Regions from separate parts of the Ferribacterium limneticum genome, predicted to be linked through region 1. Evidence: riboswitches for the same ligand, from Rfam matches in the RefSeq annotation. Region 1 holds a riboswitch; the other holds the start of a gene.

Region 1 (4,134 bases):
GCTGCCAGCCCGACGAAACCGGCAGCAAGCTGTTGCAGCAGGCGACAACGCAGCTCGATCTGTCGGCCCGCGCCTGGCATCGCATCCTGAAAGTCGCCCGGACCATTGCCGATCTGGCCGGCAGCGACGACATCCGCGCGCCCCACATCGCCGAAGCCATCCAGTACCGGCGCTTCGCCCGTGGCTGAAAGCAGCCGGCGCGATACGCGCGGCATCGCCCTGCTGCTTGCATCGATGTCGGCAATCGGCCCGTTTTCGATCGACACCTACCTGCCGTCCTTCCATGAAATCGGCGAAAAGCTGAACGCCAGCCCGCTTCAGGTCCAGCAGACACTCTCCGTTTACCTATTTTCATTTGCCCTGATGACGCTCTGGCATGGGGCGATTGCCGACCGTTTCGGGCGGCGCAAGGTCGTCCTGGTGGCGCTCGGTTTGTTCGCCATCGCCTCGGCGGGATGCATGATCGCGACCAGCATCGAGCAACTGTGGTTCTGGCGCGCCATGCAGGGCATCACGGCGGGGGCCGGCATCGTGCTCAGCCGGGCCATCGTTCGCGACCTGTTCGACGGCGCGGCGGCCCAGCGCCTGATGTCACAGATCACCATGATGTTCGCCCTGGCCCCGGCCGTCGCACCGGTCATCGGCGGCTGGCTGCAAACGCTATTCGGCTGGCGTTCGGTATTTGCTTTTCTGGTGCTATCGACCGTAGCACTGTGGTTCGCCTGCTGGAAGCTGCTGCCGGAAACCCTGACCCCGGAAAAACGCCAGTCGTTGCGCCCGGGCTACCTCGGAAAAACCTACTGGAAAGTACTGACCTCGCCGCCCTTCCTGCTCGCCTGCGCCGCGCTGTCGATGAACTTTGGCGGCTTTTTCCTGTACATCCTGTCGGCCCCGGTCTTCCTGATGCAGCATCTCGGCGTCGCCGAAACCGGCTTCCTCTGGCTGTTCGGGCCGGCGATGAGCGGCCTGGTCTGTGGCTCATGGCTGTCGGGGCGAATGGCCGGCAAATTCTCGCTGTCGCGAACCATCGCGCTGGGCTATGCCATCATGGGTACGGCGGCAGCCATCAACCTGGGCGTGAATATGACCTTGCCGCCCGGCCTGCCTTGGAATGTGATGCCAATCTTTGTTTACACCATGGGCATGTCGCTGGCCATGCCCTGTCTGACCATTTTCGCGCTCGATCCATTCCCGGCCCAGCGCGGCCTGGCCGCCTCCTGCCAGACCTTCTTCCAGTCGAGCTTCAATGGGCTGGTTGCAGCACTGATCGCCCCGGCCCTGTGGGGTTCGACGCTGACGCTCTCACTCGGCATGGCCGGATTGATGTTGATCGGCGGCCTCGCCGCCCTGCTTCACCAGCGGCTACGACTGGTACCAAGGTAGGCCGCGGAAGCGCCAGCCACCCAGTGTGCCACGATGATAATCATCATCAAGCGGCCCTTCGAAGCCTTCAAGCACGTTGATCACATTGGTAAAACCCGCTGCCTCAAGCGCTTCTGCGGCATGCAGCGAGCGATGACCACTGCGACAAATAAGCAGCACCGGCCGCGCCAGGTCGGCGCTCACCAGACGCCTCACCTTGTCGGCGAATTCCGGATCGATTTCCCAGTCCGGCCCCTCCTGCCACGCGACATGCTCGGCGCCGGCCGGGTGACCGACGTACATATGCTCGATTTCCGTCCGGCAATCGACCAACACGGCTTGCGGCTCATGCTGCAGGAAAGCGTGTGCGGCAAGGGGATCGAGGTGCTGCATCGGCATATCCGAAAATTAGAGGAGTCCGATATTATGAAAGCAAGCTTGGGAAAGCGTAAACTGCCTTGCCGCCTCGCCTTGGAGCCCGCATGAAACTACCCGCCTGGATTTCCACCGCTGCCACCGCCATCGTGGCCGCTGCCCTGCCCGCCTGCGACTATTTCAACCTGCAGGAAATCAAACCCGGGATCACGACCCAGGCCGAAGTGCGTAGCCGCATGGGCGAACCCGGCTTCATCCACTGGAACGATGACGGCACGGCAACCTGGGAATACGCCCGCCAGCCGAACGGCAGCAGCTGCTACATGATCACTTTCGGCCAGGATCATGTCGTCAGCAAGCTCGAACAGGTCCTGAATGACACCAACTACGCCAAGGTCCGCGAAGGCATGAGCAAGGACGACATCCGCCGCCTGCTCGGCGCGCCGGGTTCGAAAGTCGTCTTCGACAACTTGCGCGAGGAGGTCTGGGAATGGCGCATCGAGGGCATGCCACCGATGGACGAAACCTACTTCATGGTGCATTTCGACACCGGCCACGGCGGCGTCAAGAAGACCTCCAAGCGCGTCGCGGTGAAAGGCTAAATAAATCAATGCCCTTGGCAGCCTGACCCGCCCCCGGTAAACTAACGCTTCTGCCGAGGAGCGCTGCGACCCTCTCCATGCTTTTTCATGGATACACGGGGCCAGGCTCGGCAATGTTCAACGGCGCTCGCAAACCCTGAAATATCAAGCCGGTTTGCGACGCCGTTTGTCATTTGCGGCGTCCCCGGTGCAATTTCGCTTTGCCGAGGTGATCCATGCAGCCCAACCGTACCGCCGAACTCTCTTCCCTGCTCCAGCAACGCCTGCTCGTCCTCGACGGCGCCATGGGCACCATGATCCAGCGGCACGGCCTGCAGGAGGGCGATTACCGGGGTGAGCGCTTCAAGGATCACCCGCACGACCTCAAGGGCAACAACGACCTGCTGGTGCTGACGCAGCCCGGCATCATCGGCGGCATCCACCGCGAGTACCTGGAAGCCGGCGCCGACATTCTCGAAACCTGTACCTTCAATTCGACCGCCGTATCGCAGGCCGACTACAACCTGTCGGAACTGGTCTACGAACTGAATTTCGAAGGCGCCAAGCTGGCCCGCCAATTGTGTGACGAGTTCACCACTGCCAACCCGGCCAAGCCGCGCTTCGTCGCCGGCGTGCTCGGCCCGACCAGCCGCACCGCGTCGATCTCGCCGGACGTCAATGACCCGGGCTATCGCAATGTGACCTTCGACGAACTGGTATCCAACTACGTCGAAGCCATCACCGGCCTAGTTGAAGGCGGCGCCGACATCCTGCTCGTCGAGACGGTGTTCGACACGCTGAACGCCAAGGCGGCGCTGTTCGCCATCGAAAAGTTTTTCGACATCGCCAAGCGCCGCTGGCCGGTGATGATTTCCGGCACGATTACCGACGCTTCCGGCCGCACCCTGTCCGGCCAGACCGCCGAGGCCTTCTGGAATTCGCTGCGCCACGTCCAGCCGGTCAGTTTCGGCCTGAACTGCGCGCTCGGCGCCAAGGAACTGCGCCAGTATGTCGAGGAACTGTCCCGAGTCTGCGACTGCTACGTCTCGGCCCACCCCAATGCCGGCCTGCCGAATGCCTTTGGCGGTTACGACGAAACGGCCGACATGCTGGCCGACGAAATCGAAAGCTGGGCGAAGAGCGGCATCGTCAATATCGTCGGCGGCTGCTGCGGCACTTCGCCGGAGCACATCAAGGCCATCGCCCAACGTGTTGCCTCGGTTGCCCCGCGTCAGCGCCCCGCCATCGAACCGGCGCTGCGCCTGTCCGGCCTGGAAGCCTTCAACGTCACGCCCGGTTCGCTCTATGTAAACGTTGGCGAGCGGACCAACGTCACCGGCTCCAAGGCCTTCGCCCGCATGATTCTCGAAGGCCGTTTCGACGATGCCTTGGCCGTCGCCCGCCAGCAGGTCGAGAACGGCGCCCAGATCATCGACATCAACATGGACGAGGCGATGCTCGATTCGCTGGCCGCCATGGACAAGTTCCTCAAGCTGATTGCTTCGGAACCAGACATTTCGCGCGTGCCGATCATGATCGACTCGTCGAAATGGGAAGTCATCGAAGCCGGGCTCAAGTGCATTCAGGGCAAGGGCATCGTCAATTCGATCTCGATGAAGGAAGGCGAAGCCAAGTTCATCGAACAGGCCAAACTGGCCCGCCGCTACGGTGCTGCGGTCATTGTCATGGCCTTCGACGAGAAGGGCCAGGCCGACACCTTTGCCCGCAAGACCGAGATTTCGAAGCGCGCCTACGAGCTGCTGCTGAGCATCGGTTTCCCGGCCGAAGACATCATCTTCGACCCGAACATTTTCGC
Region 2 (4,134 bases), 140 kb from region 1:
CGCCGCCCAACGCATGCAGCAAGCCCAGCGGCAATAAGGAAAAAACGCGAAAAATAAAAACCATGACGCCCCGGGGGTTGAATCCCCCTGAGAAAAGTTTAATATTATCCGTTCGCCGAGTTAAACAGACAACTTGCGGGGCGACTAATAAATTCTGCTAAAGCGTCACCTGCTCATGGTCCGAAGCTGGTAACGCCGGATCAAAGGACCATTGGAGCATTCCATGAGCGATTACCTCTTCACTTCGGAATCTGTCGGCGAAGGCCATCCCGACAAGGTTGCCGATCAGATTTCCGACGCCATCCTCGACGCCATCCTGGCTCAGGACAAGCATTCCCGCGTTGCCGCCGAGACCCTGTGCAACACCGGCCTAGTCGTGCTGGCCGGTGAAATCACCACCAACGCCAACGTCGACTACATCCAGGTTGCCCGCGACACCATCAAGCGCATCGGCTACGACAACACCGAATATGGCATCGACTACAAGGGCTGCGCCGTGCTCGTCGCCTACGACAAGCAGAGCCCGGACATCGCCCAGGGCGTCAATGCCGCCTACGACGACAACCTCGGCCAGGGCGCCGGCGACCAGGGCCTGATGTTCGGCTACGCTTGTGACGAAACCCCGTCGCTGATGCCGCTGCCGATCTATCTGTCGCACCGCATGGTCGAGCGCCAAGCCATGCTGCGCAAGGATGGCCGCCTGCCGTGGGCCCGCCCGGATGCCAAGTCGCAGGTCACCATCCGCTACGTTGATGGCAAACCGCACTCGATCGATACCGTCGTGCTGTCCACCCAGCATTCGCCGGACATCAGCCTGGAAGACCTGCGCGAAGCCACCATTGAGCAGATCATCAAGCCGGTACTGCCGAAGGAGTTGATCAAGGGCGACATCAAGTATCTGGTCAACCCGACCGGCCGCTTCGTCGTCGGCGGCCCGCAGGGCGACTGCGGCCTGACCGGCCGCAAGATCATCGTCGACACCTACGGCGGTGCCGCACCGCACGGTGGCGGCGCCTTCTCCGGCAAGGATCCCTCCAAGGTAGACCGTTCGGCCGCCTACGCCACCCGCTACGTCGCCAAGAACATCGTTGCCGCCGGCCTCGCCTCGCGCTGCCTGGTCCAGGTTTCCTACGCCATCGGCGTCGCCGAGCCGACTTCGATCATGGTCGAGACCTACGGCACCGGCAAGGTCAACAACGAAACTCTGACTGCACTGGTTCGCAAGCACTTCGACCTGCGTCCGAAGGGCATCGTCAACATGCTCGACCTGCTCCGTCCGATCTACCAGAAGACCGCCGCCTACGGCCACTTCGGCCGCGACGAGCCGGAATTCACCTGGGAAGCCACCGATCGCGCCAATCTGCTGAAGAGCGATGCCGGTCTGTAAACCCTACATTTCTTCGCATTAAACAAGGGGGCGCGCAGCCCCCTTTTTGTTAGAATTGCGAAATATGTTGAAGAAAATCCCAGTCGAAAAACTGACGCTCGGCATGCACCTCCAGGCTTTCTGCGGCGCCTGGCTGGATCATCCGTTCTGGCGGACCAAGTTCGTCCTGACCGATCCAAACGACCTGTGCCTGATCATGGAAAGCTCGATCAGGGAAGTCTGGATCGACGCTTCCAAAGGCACCGACGTAGAAACGGGGGATTTTGCCGGTGCGAAGGAAGTCGTCAGCGCAGAGGAAATTCCCGAACCACCGCCCGTTGTGCAGGAAAAGGCTTCGTTCAACGACGAAGTAAAACGCGCCGCCAAGATTTGCGCCAAAGGCAAGGAAGCCGTCGTTTCGATGTTCCAGGAAGCGCGCATGGGAAGGGCCATTGAGGCCGAAGCCGCCGCGCCGCTGGTCGAGGAAATTTCCAATTCGGTCATGCGCAATCCGGGCGCCCTGATCAGCCTGGCCCGCCTGAAAACGGCGGACGACTATACCTTCATGCATTCGGTGGCCGTCTGCGCCCTGATGATCGCCCTCGCCCGCCAACTCGGCCTCGATGAGCAACAAGTCCGCGATGCCGGAATGGCCGGCCTGTTGCATGACCTTGGCAAGGCGATGATCCCGCTTGAGATATTGAACAAGCCGGGCAAGCTGACCGACGAGGAATTCGATCTGGTCAAGACTCACCCCGCAGAAGGCTACAAGCTTTTGCTGGAGGGTAGCGGCATCAGCGAGATGACCAGGGATGTCTGCCTGCACCACCATGAAAAGGTTGATGGCAGCGGTTACCCCAAGGAACTGAATGGCGAGACCATGAGCCTGTTCGCCAAGATGGGGGCCGTTTGCGACGTTTACGACGCAGTCACCTCCAACCGCCCGTACAAGGCTGGCTGGGATCCGGCCGAGTCGATCAAGCGAATGGCCGAATGGAAGGGGCATTTCGACCCCGCCGTTTTTCAGGCCTTCGTTAAAAGTTTGGGAATCTATCCAATTGGCTCACTGGTTCGCCTCGCCTCGGGCAAACTCGGCGTCGTCGTCGAACAGGGCGAGCAATCGCTGCTCAAACCAAAGATCAAAGTATTCTTTTCGACCAAATCGCAGGCCTATATCAAGCCGGAACTCATCGACATTGCCCGCAGCCCCGAGAAAATTGCCGGTCGCGAAGATGCCGCCAAGTGGGGCATCAAGGATGTCGACCGCTATTGGGCTGGCGACAAGGTCTGAAAAGACATTTATAATCCGCAACCTACCGAGGGGCGCTGCAGGAGATTCCTCCCAGGCTCGGTTTAAAACGGCGCTCACTGATCAACCCTGCCGGGCGCAGGGGGCCGCCGGTGAGCAACAACGCCGTTATTCCCCTCCCCGTCACAGTTATTTAGGAGCTTACTGTGGCTGAATTCAAAGACTACGTCATTGCCGATCTTTCCCTTGCCGACTGGGGTCGCAAGGAAATCCTCATTGCTGAAACCGAAATGCCGGGCCTGATGGCCATTCGCGAAGAATTCGCGAAGACCCAGCCGCTCAAGGGCGCCCGCATCACCGGTTCGCTGCACATGACCATCCAGACCGCCGTGCTGATCGAGACGCTGACCGCGCTCGGCGCCGAAGTCCGCTGGGCCTCGTGCAACATCTTCTCGACCCAGGACCACGCCGCGGCCGCCATTGCCGCGCAGAACATCCCGGTCTTCGCGGTCAAGGGCGAAACTCTGGTCGATTACTGGGATTACACCCACCGCATCTTCGAATGGGCCGACGGCGGCTACTCGAACATGATCCTCGACGACGGCGGCGATGCCACCCTGCTGCTGCACCTCGGCGCCCGTGCCGAGAAGGACATCTCCCTGCTGGCCAAGCCGGGCTCCGAAGAAGAAACCATCCTCTTCGCCGCCATCAAGGCCAAGCTGGCCGTCGATCCGACCTGGTACTCCGTGCGCCTGGCCCAGATCAAGGGCGTCACCGAAGAAACCACCACCGGCGTCCATCGCCTGTACCAGATGCACCAGCGCGGCGAACTCAAGTTCCCGGGCATCAACGTCAATGACTCGGTGACCAAGTCCAAGTTCGACAACCTGTACGGCTGCCGCGAATCGCTGGTCGATGGCATCAAGCGCGCCACCGACGTGATGATCGCCGGCAAGATCGCCGTGATCGCGGGTTACGGCGATGTGGGCAAGGGCTCCGCCCAGGCCATGCGCGCCTTGTCGGCTCAGGTCTGGGTTACCGAAATTGACCCGATCTGCGCCCTGCAGGCTGCCATGGAAGGCTACCGCGTGGTGACCATGGAGTACGCCGCCGACAAGGCCGACATCTTCGTCACCACGACCGGCAACTTCCACGTCATCACCCATGACCACATGGTCGCGATGAAGAACAACGCCATCGTCTGCAACATCGGTCACTTCGACAACGAAATTGACGTCGCTTCGATCGAGAAGTACCAGTGGGAAGAGATCAAGCCGCAAGTCGACCACGTCATCTTCCCGGACGGCAAACGCATCATCCTGCTCGCCAAGGGTCGCCTGGTGAACCTCGGCTGCGGCACAGGCCATCCGTCCTACGTGATGTCTTCCTCCTTTGCCAACCAGACTATCGCTCAGATCGAACTGTGGACCGAGGCCGTCAAGGGTTCCAACAAGTACCCGGTCGGCGTCTACACGCTACCCAAGCACCTCGATGAAAAGGTCGCCCGCCTGCAGCTCAA

Evidence for each region. A riboswitch is a leader RNA that binds a small molecule or an ion and turns the genes downstream of it on or off. The one in region 1 is predicted to bind S-adenosylhomocysteine.
Region 2: another riboswitch for S-adenosylhomocysteine. It lies ahead of ahcY (adenosylhomocysteinase); the one in region 1 lies ahead of metH (methionine synthase).

What each region holds. Positions count from the first base shown of each region.
Region 1 covers NZ_CP075191.1:60,628-64,761, reverse strand. The annotation lists gene KI617_RS00275 (YifB family Mg chelatase-like AAA ATPase) at 1-188, shown strand, start outside; gene KI617_RS00270 (multidrug effflux MFS transporter) at 181-1,383, shown strand; gene KI617_RS00265 (rhodanese-like domain-containing protein) at 1,363-1,755, opposite strand; gene bamE (outer membrane protein assembly factor BamE domain-containing protein) at 1,845-2,339, shown strand; S-adenosyl-L-homocysteine riboswitch at 2,389-2,475, shown strand; gene metH (methionine synthase) at 2,555-4,134, shown strand, end outside.
Region 2 covers NZ_CP075191.1:201,311-205,444, reverse strand. The annotation lists gene KI617_RS01000 (lysophospholipid acyltransferase family protein) at 1-64, opposite strand, end outside; gene metK (methionine adenosyltransferase) at 224-1,387, shown strand; gene KI617_RS00990 (HD-GYP domain-containing protein) at 1,452-2,657, shown strand; S-adenosyl-L-homocysteine riboswitch at 2,679-2,740, shown strand; gene ahcY (adenosylhomocysteinase) at 2,822-4,134, shown strand, end outside.